DNA from 4 places in the Vibrio gigantis genome. Region 3 is predicted to be linked to each of the others. Evidence: predicted binding sites of a transcription regulator. Region 3 holds the regulator's gene; each other region holds the start of a gene.
What was found. The regulator MetJ, encoded in region 3, represses methionine synthesis genes. The targets are predictions, from matches to a motif close to TTAGACNTNTANANGTCTAA.

Region 1 (3,182 bases), 1.8 Mb from region 3:
AAGGCATCAGCGCGATTCAAGTGGCAGCAGACGCTATCACCAAGATGAACCTGCTTCGTATCGATGAAGAAACAACAGCAAACGTTGGTATTATTGAAGGCGGTCAAGCGACTAACATCGTAATGCCAGAGCTTAAAGTGGTTGCGGAAGCTCGTTCCCTAAACGGCGAAAAGCTAACAGCGCAAGTTGAACATATGATTTCAACGTTTGAAGAGAGCGCAAAGCAATTCGGGGCTGAAGTAGAAATCGAATCAACTCGAGCTTACGATGCATTCGTTATTGCAGACGATCACCCGCATATTCTTTCGATCAAATCAGCGTTTGAAAAGCTTGGCGTAACGGCAAACACCAAACGCACCGGTGGCGGTAGTGATGCAAACAACTTCAATGCGAAAGGTCTAACAACCGTTAACCTATCTACAGGTATGGCGAAAGTTCACACCACTGAAGAGTACATCGCAGTGAAAGACATGGTTGCTATCACTGAGTTTGTTGTGGCTTACGTAACACAATAATCTTACTTCTAAGCTAGATGAAGAATATCACCTAGCTAATGTCAAAAAGCCGAGTCCATATTAGACTCGGCTTTTTGTTGTTTAGATTTGTCTAGAAGTTCGGGGCTAGAACCCTCTGCGCTTCCAAAACTGGCCTTCGTCTTTTGCTACTAAGTCGAATGTCTTGTCTGCGATGATGTTACCCTTTAACTCAACCGTCATACGCCATTTACCGAGTTTATTCGAGACTGGAGCCCAGATAGTGTCGCCTAAGTAGAAATCCCAATCGTTGTTGCCTACATACTCTTCGCCATCGAACGGTTCGAGCACTTCACCTTTGTCTGTGGTGATGTTCGGGTGATAAATGCAGTAACGGATCTTCTCACCTTTGGCTTTTTTGATATTCAGGATATAGCCAAATTCCACGTCGATTTCAGCATCAACGATGGTGGTGAACTCTTGGATTTTTGGGAGGTCTTTAGATTTTGAATCCCATGTAGAGTAGATACCATAAGAGGTCATGTCGACCACAACAGAGCGCTTTGCCATTTCAATCGTTACCTTGGTGTTGTTCTATTAATTTTATGTTATTTGCCATTCAGCCAATCAAGCTTGAGGCTATTCTTGCCAATCTTTCGCCATTCGCTTGATCACTGAAGGTTCAATATTGTGAATAGTGCCATAGTTCTCTCGGCAAACTTCAATCACCAAGTCAGCGTTGTATTTAAGTGCAAGTTGACGATAAGCCTTCATTTCCCATTGCTTGATGAAGGTATTCGATACAACAACATCAAGCCCTTGCTTTAAGCCGTTTTCAGCCGTGTTCTGACACCATTCATGAGCTTGTTGCAGGAGTCTAGGATCAAAATGGTACTCACCTTGCTCATCCACATAATACATATCAGCTTCGACATGCATTGCATCGTAACTTTTTGCTTTTGTTGACTTGCCCGAACCAGGCAGCCCTCGAATGAGTATTAACTTCATCTGTCACTTTACAGGCTGATTCAAAAACATGAGTTTATCTTAAATGCTAACTGCTTGCTCTGTTAACTGATTCGTTCGACATAACAGAACCAAGCACTTAACACTTGCTCGGTTAGCGGTTCAACATAATGAGATGCCCCTTGAAGCCGATCAATTGCTTCTGATAGAAAACACAAATAATTTACATCTAGCCATTTTGCATATCGACAAGCGTATCAAACTACTATAGATTTAGATGTATAGACGTCTACATATCTAGCTTAGGGAGAAAGCTGTGCCTATTCGCATTCCAGACCAATTGCCAGCATCCGATGTTCTTCGTGAAGAAAACATCTTCGTTATGCCGCTATCAAGAGCATCGACACAGGAAATTCGTCCACTTCGAGTCTTGATCCTCAACCTAATGCCAAAGAAGATTGAAACTGAAACTCAATTTTTACGCCTACTCTCGAACAGCCCGTTGCAAGTGGATGTAGAGCTGCTACGCATTGATGACCGACCAAGTAAAAACACACCGACTGAACACCTTGATAACTTCTACCGCCAATTTGAAATGGTTAAAGGAAGAAACTTTGATGGATTGATCATCACTGGTGCACCACTTGGCTTGGTTCAATTTGAAGATGTGATCTACTGGGACCACCTTAAGACCATCATGGAATGGGCAAACAAGCATGTAACCTCAACCTTGTATGTATGTTGGGCGGCTCAGGCTGGTTTAAAATTACTGTATGATTTACCAAAACGCACTCGTAAAGAGAAGCTATCTGGTGTTTATAATCACGAAATACATAATCCATACCACCCAATTTTACGTGGCTTCGACGATACGTTCTTAGCTCCGCACTCTCGCTATGCAGACTTCTCTCAGGAGTACTTAGCTGAGCATACTGACCTTGATGTTCTTGCGACTTCTGATGTTGCGGGTGTATATCTAGCGGCGACCAAAGATAAGCGAAACGTGTTTGTAACGGGTCACCCTGAATACGACTCCCATACACTTCACAATGAATACATTCGTGATTTAGGTGAAGGTATGGAGCCTGTGATACCAATCAACTACTACCCGAACAACAACCCAGACAACAAGCCTGTCGCAAGCTGGCGTAGCCATGGGCACTTACTGTTCTCAAACTGGCTAAACTACTGCGTTTACCAACAAACGCCTTACGATCTGGATCATTTTAGCGAAGATAACTTTACCAAAGACGATTAAGTTCTTTCTTCCGATTCAAAAACACATAAAGCCGTGTCCAATAGGTTGTTGATAAAACGACGAATTTGACGCGGTTTTTTTATGGTGTATGGGTCGCATTCCATAATAGATTTACCACTTCAATGGGTTTGATTTCATATGATGGGTTGGTGTTCATAAGGAGCTTCACATGCCTGCCAAGCTGTTATTCTCAAACCCCGTTTCGTTATCATCCCCCATTTCGCTATCAAGCGTCGTACTACTCGCCTCTGTTTCGTTGGCTGGTTGCGTATCTGTCACCGAAGGCCCACCAAAGATTGAAAGTGATCCTATTGCGATGTCTGAATCTCGAATTGAGTTAGGTTTAGGCTATATGGGGCAAGGCAATATGGTGAGAGCCCGCGAAAACCTAGAGCTAGCCATCAAACATGCACCTACTTACTACCGTGCTCGGCTTTCAATGGCACATTATTACGAACAGGTTGGCGAAATAGACGAAGCAAGAA
Region 2 (3,182 bases), 200 kb from region 3:
TTGCGTTTGCTTTCTCTTCCCACTCAGCTGGAAGTTCGCCGTTAGTACGACGTTTGAACTCTGCTGCTAGCTCAGGGTAAGCCGCTGCGTATGCGTCAAACTTAGTATTCCAAGCAGCTTCTTTCGCTGCGCCGGCTTCTTTCGCATTCCACTCAGCTGTGATATCAGCTGGGATCTCGAAAGGACCGTGTTCCCAACCCAATGCTGCTTTAGTTGCTGTGATTTCATCAGCGCCTAGTGGAGCACCGTGACAGTCGTGCGTACCCGCTTTGTTTGGAGAACCAAAACCGATAATAGTTTTAGTACAGATAAGTGTTGGGCGAGGGTCCGCTTTAGCCGCTTCAATCGCAGCGTTGATAGCATCAGAGTCGTGGCCATCTACTGCTGGGATTACGTGCCAGCCGTATGCTTCAAAACGCTTAGGTGTATCGTCTGAGAACCAACCTTCAACTTCACCATCGATAGAGATGCCGTTATCATCCCAGAAAGCAACCAGCTTACCAAGACCTAGCGTACCCGCTAGAGAACATGCTTCGTGAGAGATACCTTCCATCAGACAGCCATCACCCATGAATGCATAAGTGTAGTGGTCTACGATGTCGTGGCCTTCTTTGTTGAACTGTGCAGCCAGTGCTTTCTCAGCCATTGCCATACCAACAGCGTTAGTGATGCCTTGGCCTAGAGGACCCGTCGTTGTCTCGATACCAGGAGCGTAACCGTACTCTGGGTGACCTGGAGTCTTAGAGTGCAGTTGACGGAAGTTTTTAAGGTCTTCAATTGAAAGCTCGTAGCCTGCAAGGTGAAGCAGAGAGTAAATCAGCATTGAACCATGGCCATTCGACAAGATAAAACGGTCGCGGTCTGCCCACTCTGGGTTTGTTGGGTTGTGGTTCAAGTGGTCACGCCAAAGAACTTCAGCGATGTCAGCCATGCCCATAGGTGCGCCTGGGTGGCCTGAATTTGCTTGTTGAACACCGTCCATGCTAAGTGCGCGGATTGCATTGGCTAGATCTTTACGAGAAGGCATGTCTGCTCCTGGATACATAAGCGATTTAAAAAAGTGATTGATGCTAAAGTTTTCATTTTTATTAGCGCGGCTATTCTCTCAAACGACTATAGCGACTGCAAACGTTTTACTGGCATTTTAACGGTCATTTTTCGCAATTTTCGAACATTTACATCACTTAGCAACGGCTTATCTCGATCGACACGCAAACGATTAGTTATGACATATCATAAAAAAGAGCTTGTAATTCGACCGCTGGAATTTAGAATAGACGTCTAGATGTAGAAACACCTATAAAATATACTGTACTTAATGGCGGCGCTTCATAGCTTGCGACGACATAAAACTATTTACACCAAAACCTAAAAGTGGAGCTCCCATGGCTAAGCACCTATTCACTTCTGAATCTGTTTCAGAAGGCCATCCAGATAAAATTGCAGACCAAATCTCTGATGCTGTTCTTGATGCCATCTTGGAACAAGATCCAAAAGCACGTGTTGCTTGTGAGACTTACGTAAAAACCGGCATGGTTATGGTTGGCGGTGAAGTAACAACGTCTGCATGGGTTGATATCGAAGAAATCACTCGTGAAACAGTACGTGAAATTGGTTACGTTCATTCTGATATGGGCTTTGACGCTGACTCTTGTGCCGTTTTAAACACAATTGGTAAGCAGTCTCCAGACATCAATCAAGGTGTTGATAAAGCAGACCCTAAAGAGCAAGGCGCAGGCGACCAAGGCATCATGTTTGGTTACGCGACTAACGAAACACCAATCCTAATGCCAGCTCCAATTACTTACTCTCACCTTCTTGTTAAGAAGCAAGCTGAAGTACGTAAGAGCGGCAAGCTTGATTTCCTTCGCCCAGATGCAAAATCACAAGTAACATTCCAGTACGACCAAGGTAAGATCGTTGGTATCGATGCTGTTGTTCTTTCGACTCAACACTGCGATTCAGTAACGACTCCGGATCTACGTGAAGCGGTAATGGAAGAGATCATCAAGCCAGTACTTCCTGCTGAGTGGATCAACAAAGACACTAACTTCTTCATCAACCCAACAGGCCGTTTCGTAATCGGTGGCCCAATGGGTGACTGTGGTCTAACAGGTCGTAAGATCATCGTTGATACCTACGGCGGCGCAGCTCGTCACGGTGGCGGTGCATTCTCTGGTAAAGATCCATCAAAAGTTGACCGTTCTGCAGCTTACGCAGCACGTTACGTTGCGAAAAATATCGTTGCTGCTGGCATGGCTGACCGTTGTGAGATTCAACTGTCTTACGCTATCGGTGTTGCAGATCCAACATCTATCATGGTTGAAACGTTTGGCACTGAGAAAGTAGCTCACGAAATCATCATTGAAGCGGTTCGTCAAAACTTCGATCTACGTCCATACGGTCTTCAAGAAATGCTGAACCTTCTTCAGCCTATCTACAAGCAGACTGCAGCATACGGTCACTTCGGTCGCGAAGAATTCCCTTGGGAAGCGACTGACAAAGCTGCAATCCTTGCAGACTTCGCGGGCCTAAAATAATTTAGCCACTGCGATTTGTTTCTTTAAAGCCCTTACTGCTTAGTAAGGGCTTTATTTTTATGTACTTACCGAACCTTCTCTCGCAACTTCCTTCTTTAACGCCCTTCTTTACCGTTAACCACTTAGTATAAAAAGCCGCTGATAATTTGTGTTTTCTAACACTACTGACAATAGTTAAGGTAACTCCTAGGCGATCAAGCTCACATTTAACTTAAATTAATTCAGTCTGATAACGCTCGTTAAATGCACGCTAGAATAAAAACTGGGATGACAAAGAGCAATTTAGCTCAACACCATAACTCTCACACAAGCCACATCGATGAGCCTTATGGAATTGTAACTAGGACGTTATTTAACTAGGGGGATCTATGCCTCGTACCGCGCACCCATCCGAACTAAACGATAGAAAACACAAGGTCAGCGATAAGGATTACGCTCGCACCATTCCTTGCAACCAAATCAGTATTTCCGCACCCTTTCATTGGTTGTCGCTTGCTCTGCATGACTTAGTAAGAATGCCATTGATCAGCGCATTTTACGGTTTGTGCTTTATGGGAGCGGCAATCGCCATTGTTCAACTCGTCCAATGGCAAGGAACACACTTGGTGGTGATGCCAAGCCTGATCGTGTATATGCTGATAG
Region 3 (3,182 bases):
TTCGCGATATCATGACCCGGATGTTCAGGAAGGCTTGGGTGGTAAATCGTGCCGACGAGCTCTTGCTGCTGCAGAGACGCCAGAATTTCGCGTGAGCTTTCTTCGTGAACTCGCATACGCGCACCTAGCGTACGAATACCACGTAGAGTCATGTAGCTATCAAATGGTGTGCCGGTCGCACCAATACAGTTGCCCCACCATGCTAGCTCTTCAGCGTGCTCTTCAGTTTTCGTGACGACAACGCCACCAATAACGTCCGAGTGTCCGTTGATGTACTTGGTGGTTGAGTGGATAACAAAATCCGCACCCAGTTCTAAAGGCTTTTGGAACACTGGAGTCAAAAACGTGTTATCGACAGCAACCAGAGCACCAACCTCTTTCGCTTTACGGCAAGTTTCTGCAATATCAACCACACGAACCAAAGGATTCGATGGTGTTTCAATTAAGATCAACTTTGGCTTAAGCGCGATCGCCGCATCCAGCGCCGCTTGATCCGATTGATCAACGAACAGAACTTTAAAGTCACCTTTGAGTGAGCGAGTGTTAAACAGACGGTAAGTACCGCCGTAGCAGTCGTGTGGTGCGATAATAAGATCATCGCCGCCTAGGAAAGCAGAAACCCATAAGTTAAGCGCCGAAGTACCACAATTAGTGACAACCGCGCCTTTACCCGATTCAAGCTCAAACAGTGCCGTTTCTAATAAACCGCGATTTGGGTTACCAGAACGGGTGTAATCGTACTTTGGCACTTCACCAAAAGCGGGAAACCCATAGTTAGTCGAAAGATAAATAGGTGGGACAACGGCATGGTGTTGCGTGTCTGACTCGATACCAGTACGTACTGCGATGGTTGCTGGCTTCCGGCTGCTCATAGGTGCTTCCTTACAAGTTTTGCGTCTGAGAATCACAGCTGCTTGTCGGCATTTTGCGGCTGTGTTAGATATATGTTATTCACTTTACTTTCATAAACGTGAGACGTCAACACTTCTAGACGTCCATATGTCTTTGCTTATGGCGGTAAATCCCGCTAAAATCACCACTATTAATTTATTCTAACAACTAAAGTGATGAAGGTACGCAATGGCCGACTGGAATGGTGAATACATAAGCCCATATGCTGAGCATGGAAAGAAAAGCGAACAAGTAAAGAAGATTACAGTTTCTATCCCTCTAAAAGTGTTAAAGGTTCTAACTGACGAGCGTACTCGCCGCCAGATTAACAACCTACGCCATGCAACAAACAGTGAGCTACTGTGCGAAGCCTTTCTACATGCGTACACAGGCCAACCACTACCAACGGATGAAGACCTTCGTAAAGACCGTCCTGACGATATCCCTGCTGAAGTGAAAAAGCTGATGACAGAAATGGGCATCGAGTTCGAAGCGTTTGACGAAGAATAAAAACAACTCAGTCACTGCCTTCATTATTGATTCGCTCTAGCTGAACCCTATTTATCACACCGCGCATTGTTTTTTATGACTGCGCTGTGAATGATAGACATAAAAAAACCGACTCCAGATGAGTCGGTTTTTTATTATTCTTTTCGTCTCGATAACGAAACGACGATACCAGAAGATTATGTCATCCAGTCTCTATGCCATATGCTTCTATGCCATGTAGTTAGCAGGCATCTCGATACGAGCTACGCCAGATTCAACAGCCGCTTCTGCTACTGCTTTTGCTACGCGAGGAAGTAGACGTGGGTCCATTGGCTTAGGAATGATGTAACCCTTACCGAACTCCAGTGCAGTCTCGCCCGCAGCTGCTAGTACTTCAGCTGGAACTTCTTCTTTCGCCAGTTCACGAATCGCTTTAACCGCCGCTAGCTTCATTTCGTCATTGATTTCGCTCGCACGCACGTCTAGTGCACCACGGAAAATGAATGGGAAACAAAGTACGTTGTTTACTTGGTTAGGGTAATCACTGCGGCCTGTACCCATGATAAGGTCAGAACGAACTTCGTGAGCAAGCTCTGGCTTGATCTCTGGATCTGGGTTTGAACATGCAAACACAACTGGCTTATCAGCCATCAGCGTTAGAGCTTCTGCTGGAAGCAGGTTAGGACCCGATACACCCAAGAACAGGTCAGCGCCTTCGATAACATCTTCAAGCGTACGCTTATCGGTATTGTTTGCGAACAGCTCTTTGTATTCGTTTAGGTCATCACGACGAGTGTGGATCACACCTTTACGGTCAAGCATGTAGATTTTTTCACGCTGAGCGCCACACTTAATCAGTAGTTCCATACAAGCAACCGCAGCTGCGCCAGCACCTAAACAAACGATCTTACACTCTTCAAGTTTCTTACCTTGAAGTTCGATCGCGTTCAGCATACCCGCTGCTGTCACAATCGCAGTACCGTGTTGGTCATCGTGGAATACCGGAACATCACAACGTTCAATCAAGCGACGTTCAATCTCAAAACAGTCTGGTGCTTTGATGTCTTCCAGGTTAATACCGCCGAATGTATCTGCGATATTCGCAACCGTATCAACGAACTCATCGATTGTGCGGTGTTTTACTTCAATATCGATAGAATCTAAACCAGCAAAACGCTTAAACAGGAGCGCTTTACCTTCCATAACAGGTTTAGAAGCAATAGGACCAAGGTTACCTAGGCCAAGAATCGCTGTACCGTTAGAGATAACTGCAACCATGTTGCCTTTACCTGTGTACTTATAAACGTTATCGACGTTCTGTGCGATCTCGCGAACAGGCTCGGCTACGCCTGGGCTGTATGCAAGTGCTAGGTCTTCTGCAGAGTTTGCAGGCTTCGTCAGTTCTACGGCAATTTTGCCAGGAATTGGGAACTCATGGTAATCAAGAGCTTGCTGACGGAATTGTTCTTGAGGCGATAATTCTTGAGAGGATTGATCTTGGCGGCTGTCTTCAGACATAGGTGTAGGTTCCTAGGATATTATTATTTGGGGGATCTTGTTCATGTTAATGGATGTACTTCAAAGTTCCTAGGTGGTAAAAGCCTCTGTCTCATGAAAAAACGAGATTTCACTACTAATAAGACCAGTGAGCAGTTGAAATTACTGTCGCCTGTTGAACTTTCGAACGGAATTTTAGTGGCGAGAGATAAGCAAGGAGTTGCTCTACAATAGAAAGAGAAAAAAGTTATCGTTAGGCGGGATTGAAACTTGAATGAAAGTCAGTGCTTTCTCAGATAGCAGGC
Region 4 (3,182 bases), 520 kb from region 3:
TTTGGTTCAGACGACTCTTGTCTTAGAGAGTTTGCGTTTTAACGCTGAGTCTTTATCTGTGGTCAACGCGGCGAACTAAGGAATCACCGATTGATTGAATAATTTGTACAAGCACAATCAACATCACTACCGTTACAGCCATGATGGTCACATCGTAACGGTGGAATCCGTAACGAATCGCGACATCACCTAGACCACCGCCACCAACCGTGCCCGCCATTGCTGAGTAGCTCACAAGTGTCACTAGCGTAATCGTTACTGAGTTGATAATAGTCGGTAGTGCTTCAGGAAGCAGAACCTTATTGATGATTTGTGTTGGTGTTGCACCCATTGATTGAGCCGCTTCTACTAGACCTGTTGGTACTTCAAGTAGCGCACTCTCGATAAGTCGAGCCACGAATGGGATAGCGCCAATCGTCAGTGGAACAATCGCTGCTGTTGTACCGATGAAGGTACCAATCAGCATCTTAGTTAGTGGGATAATCGCAACCATCAACACTAAGAAAGGCACTGAACGACCCACGTTCACAATCGCACCTAGAATCTTGTTTACTTTGGTGTTCTCTAACAGGCCACCTTTTTTAGTCGTGTGTAGAATCACGCCTAATGGAATACCGACAGCAAAGCCAACAATGCCCGCAACTGCAACCATGTAAAGCGTCTCGCCGGTTGCACCTAATAGAAGGTTACCGTTAAGGCTGATCCAGTCAGCAATCTCGTTGAAACTAAAGGACATAACCAAGCACCTCTACTTTTACATTGTTGTCGCGTAGGAATTGGATAGCAGCATTATCATCTGCTTCATTACCGAACAGTTCAGCAACCATCATGCCGAACTTCACGCCGCCGGCGTAATCAAGGTCAGAGCTTAGGATGCTGACATCGATATTGAATTTGCGTGCAATCTGAGTCATCAGCGGAGCATCAACCGTCGCGCCAGTAAACTCAAGGCGTACTAACGGGTAGCTGCTGTTTACGCGAGTCTCTTGCAGGCGTGCTTGGTAATCTTCAGGGATCGTCAGATCCAACGTTGAACGAATGAATTGATGCGCTAGTTCAGTTTTAGGGTGAGCAAAGATGTCACCAACTGTGCCTTTCTCTACCAATTCACCACCGCCAATGATCGCCACTTCGTGACAAATGCTTTTCACTACATCCATCTCGTGCGTAATAAGCAGAATAGTGATGTTCAGCTTGCGGTTGATTTCACGTAGCAGCTCAAGAATCGATTGAGTCGTTGCAGGATCCAATGCGCTGGTCGCTTCATCACACAGCAGTACTTTCGGATCAGAGGCCAGTGCACGAGCAATCGCAACACGCTGCTTTTGACCGCCACTTAGGTTTGCAGGGTAGGTGTCTCGCTTATCCGCTAAGCCAACGAGTTCAAGTAACTCACTCACTTTTGCTTCAATAATCGCTTTATCTTTACCAGCAAGTTCTAAAGGCAGTGCTACATTGTTAAATACAGTACGAGAAGACAGCAGGTTGAAGTGCTGGAATATCATGCCGATGTTACGGCGCGCTTCGCTAAGTTCCGATTTGCTGAGTTTTGTTAGGTCGATACCGTCAACAATCACTTCACCAGAGGTCGGTGCTTCCAACATATTTACACAGCGGATTAGGGTACTTTTGCCTGCACCTGAAGAGCCGATGACTCCAAAGATTTGACCTTGAGGAATGTGGAGGTTGATATCAATTAAGGCATTGATTTCTTTAGTACCTTGATAAAAAACCTTGTTGACTTGATTCACTTTAATCATAGAGAAACCTGTGCAGGTAGAACAGAATAATATGTCGATAGCTCGCTCGATTTACAGACGATGCTATGGTGTTCTATGATCTAAGTCAATAGATATTTTTACGTCTAGACGGCTAAACGTCGATTGTATGGCTAAGCTAGAAACAATTCGTTAACGAACGCAAAACTAAATAGATAGTGATGAAGCAAATAAAGCGTGTAATAATTAATGATTAATAGAGAGTTGATAGAGAACAAAATTTTGTCTAAACCTGCTGTTTTTTTAGATCGTGATGGTGTGATTAACGTTGATCACGGTTACGTACATGATGAGCATGACTTTGAATACATTGACGGTGTGTTTGAAGCGGCGAAAGCGTTTAAAGATATGGGTTATTTATTGGTGCTAGTGACCAACCAGTCTGGTATTGCTCGCGGCATGTTTAGTGAAGACCGTTTTCTTTCTTTGACGCAGTGGATGGATTGGAACTTTGTTGATAACGGCGTTGAGCTTGATGGCATCTATTACTGCCCGCACCACGCTGAACACGGTATTGGTGACTACAAGCAAGATTGTGAATGTCGTAAACCAAAGCCAGGTATGTTCATTTCTGCTCGTGACTTTCTGAAGATTGATATGGCTAACTCGGTCATGATCGGCGATAAAGCTGAAGACATGATGGCTGCAGAAGCAGCAGGCGTTGGTACTAAAGTCTTAGTAAGAACAGGCAAACCAATAACTGAAAAAGGTGAAGCCTTGGCGAGCGTTGTGCTTGATAGCATTAAAGACGTGCCAGCTTTCTTAAAAGGTTAAGACACTAAGTCTCCTTCACTTAGATATAAGTGTTGTTCACTATATAAAGATGAGGAACGCAGTATGAAAGCATTGTTGATAGCATCTCTATGTACGGTAGCGTTATTCGGGTGTTCTAAATCCGCAGCGCCTGATGGTGCAGTATCGGACGATCAATTTGTGACTTATCAATGTGAGTCTGACGCTTCATTTAAGGTCGCTTACCTTGGTAATGAAAAAGCGGTATTACGTTTGCCTGAGAATGAATATCGTCTCACTCAAATAGCGGCAGGTTCAGGAACGAAGTACATCTTAGATGATGGCACCTCTGAACTGATCAATAGTGTCACTTTACGCACTAAAGGTGACAACGCACGTCTAGAACTTGGTCGTGTCGTCTATAAAAATTGTCGAAAGTAAGTCATAGTTAACTTCTGAGATTTACAAACAGTTAAGTGAGGGAATCCACCCTCACTTTTTATTCTCTTCCTTTTAATGTTAGACTTTTTATGAGCAAAAAACTCACTATTCTTGATATTGCAAAGCTGTCCGGTGTTGGTAAGTCAACCGTATCTCGTGTTCTGACCAATGATCCAAAAGTGAAACCTGAAACCCGTGAAAGGGTGGAAAGAGTAATTCAAGAATCTGGGT

Region 1: a site for MetJ is predicted at 1,713-1,732, ahead of metA (homoserine O-acetyltransferase MetA). Genes of this name have one in related genera too.
Region 2: a site for MetJ is predicted at 1,274-1,293, ahead of metK (methionine adenosyltransferase). Genes of this name have one in related genera too.
Region 4: a site for MetJ is predicted at 1,857-1,876, ahead of metN (methionine ABC transporter ATP-binding protein MetN). Genes of this name have one in related genera too.

The regions. Positions count from the first base shown of each region.
Region 1 covers NZ_AP025492.1:1,530,091-1,533,272, reverse strand. Annotated here, with positions in the region: gene OCV56_RS06965 (M20/M25/M40 family metallo-hydrolase) at 1-515, shown strand, start outside; gene OCV56_RS06960 (DUF3859 domain-containing protein) at 621-1,043, opposite strand; gene OCV56_RS06955 (ATP-binding protein) at 1,113-1,481, opposite strand; gene metA (homoserine O-acetyltransferase MetA) at 1,756-2,697, shown strand; gene pilW (type IV pilus biogenesis/stability protein PilW) at 2,867-3,182, shown strand, end outside.
Region 2 covers NZ_AP025492.1:3,099,085-3,102,266, forward strand. Annotated here, with positions in the region: gene tkt (transketolase) at 1-1,027, opposite strand, end outside; gene metK (methionine adenosyltransferase) at 1,386-2,540, shown strand; gene OCV56_RS13755 (DUF2189 domain-containing protein) at 2,909-3,182, shown strand, end outside.
Region 3 covers NZ_AP025492.1:3,297,848-3,301,029, forward strand. Annotated here, with positions in the region: gene OCV56_RS14825 (O-succinylhomoserine (thiol)-lyase) at 1-872, opposite strand, end outside; gene metJ (met regulon transcriptional regulator MetJ) at 1,081-1,401, shown strand; gene OCV56_RS14835 (malic enzyme-like NAD(P)-binding protein) at 1,609-2,898, opposite strand.
Region 4 covers NZ_AP025492.1:2,781,341-2,784,522, reverse strand. Annotated here, with positions in the region: gene OCV56_RS12335 (methionine ABC transporter permease) at 53-736, opposite strand; gene metN (methionine ABC transporter ATP-binding protein MetN) at 726-1,760, opposite strand; gene gmhB (D-glycero-beta-D-manno-heptose 1,7-bisphosphate 7-phosphatase) at 1,968-2,552, shown strand; gene OCV56_RS12320 (MliC family protein) at 2,616-2,951, shown strand; gene treR (trehalose operon repressor TreR) at 3,041-3,182, shown strand, end outside.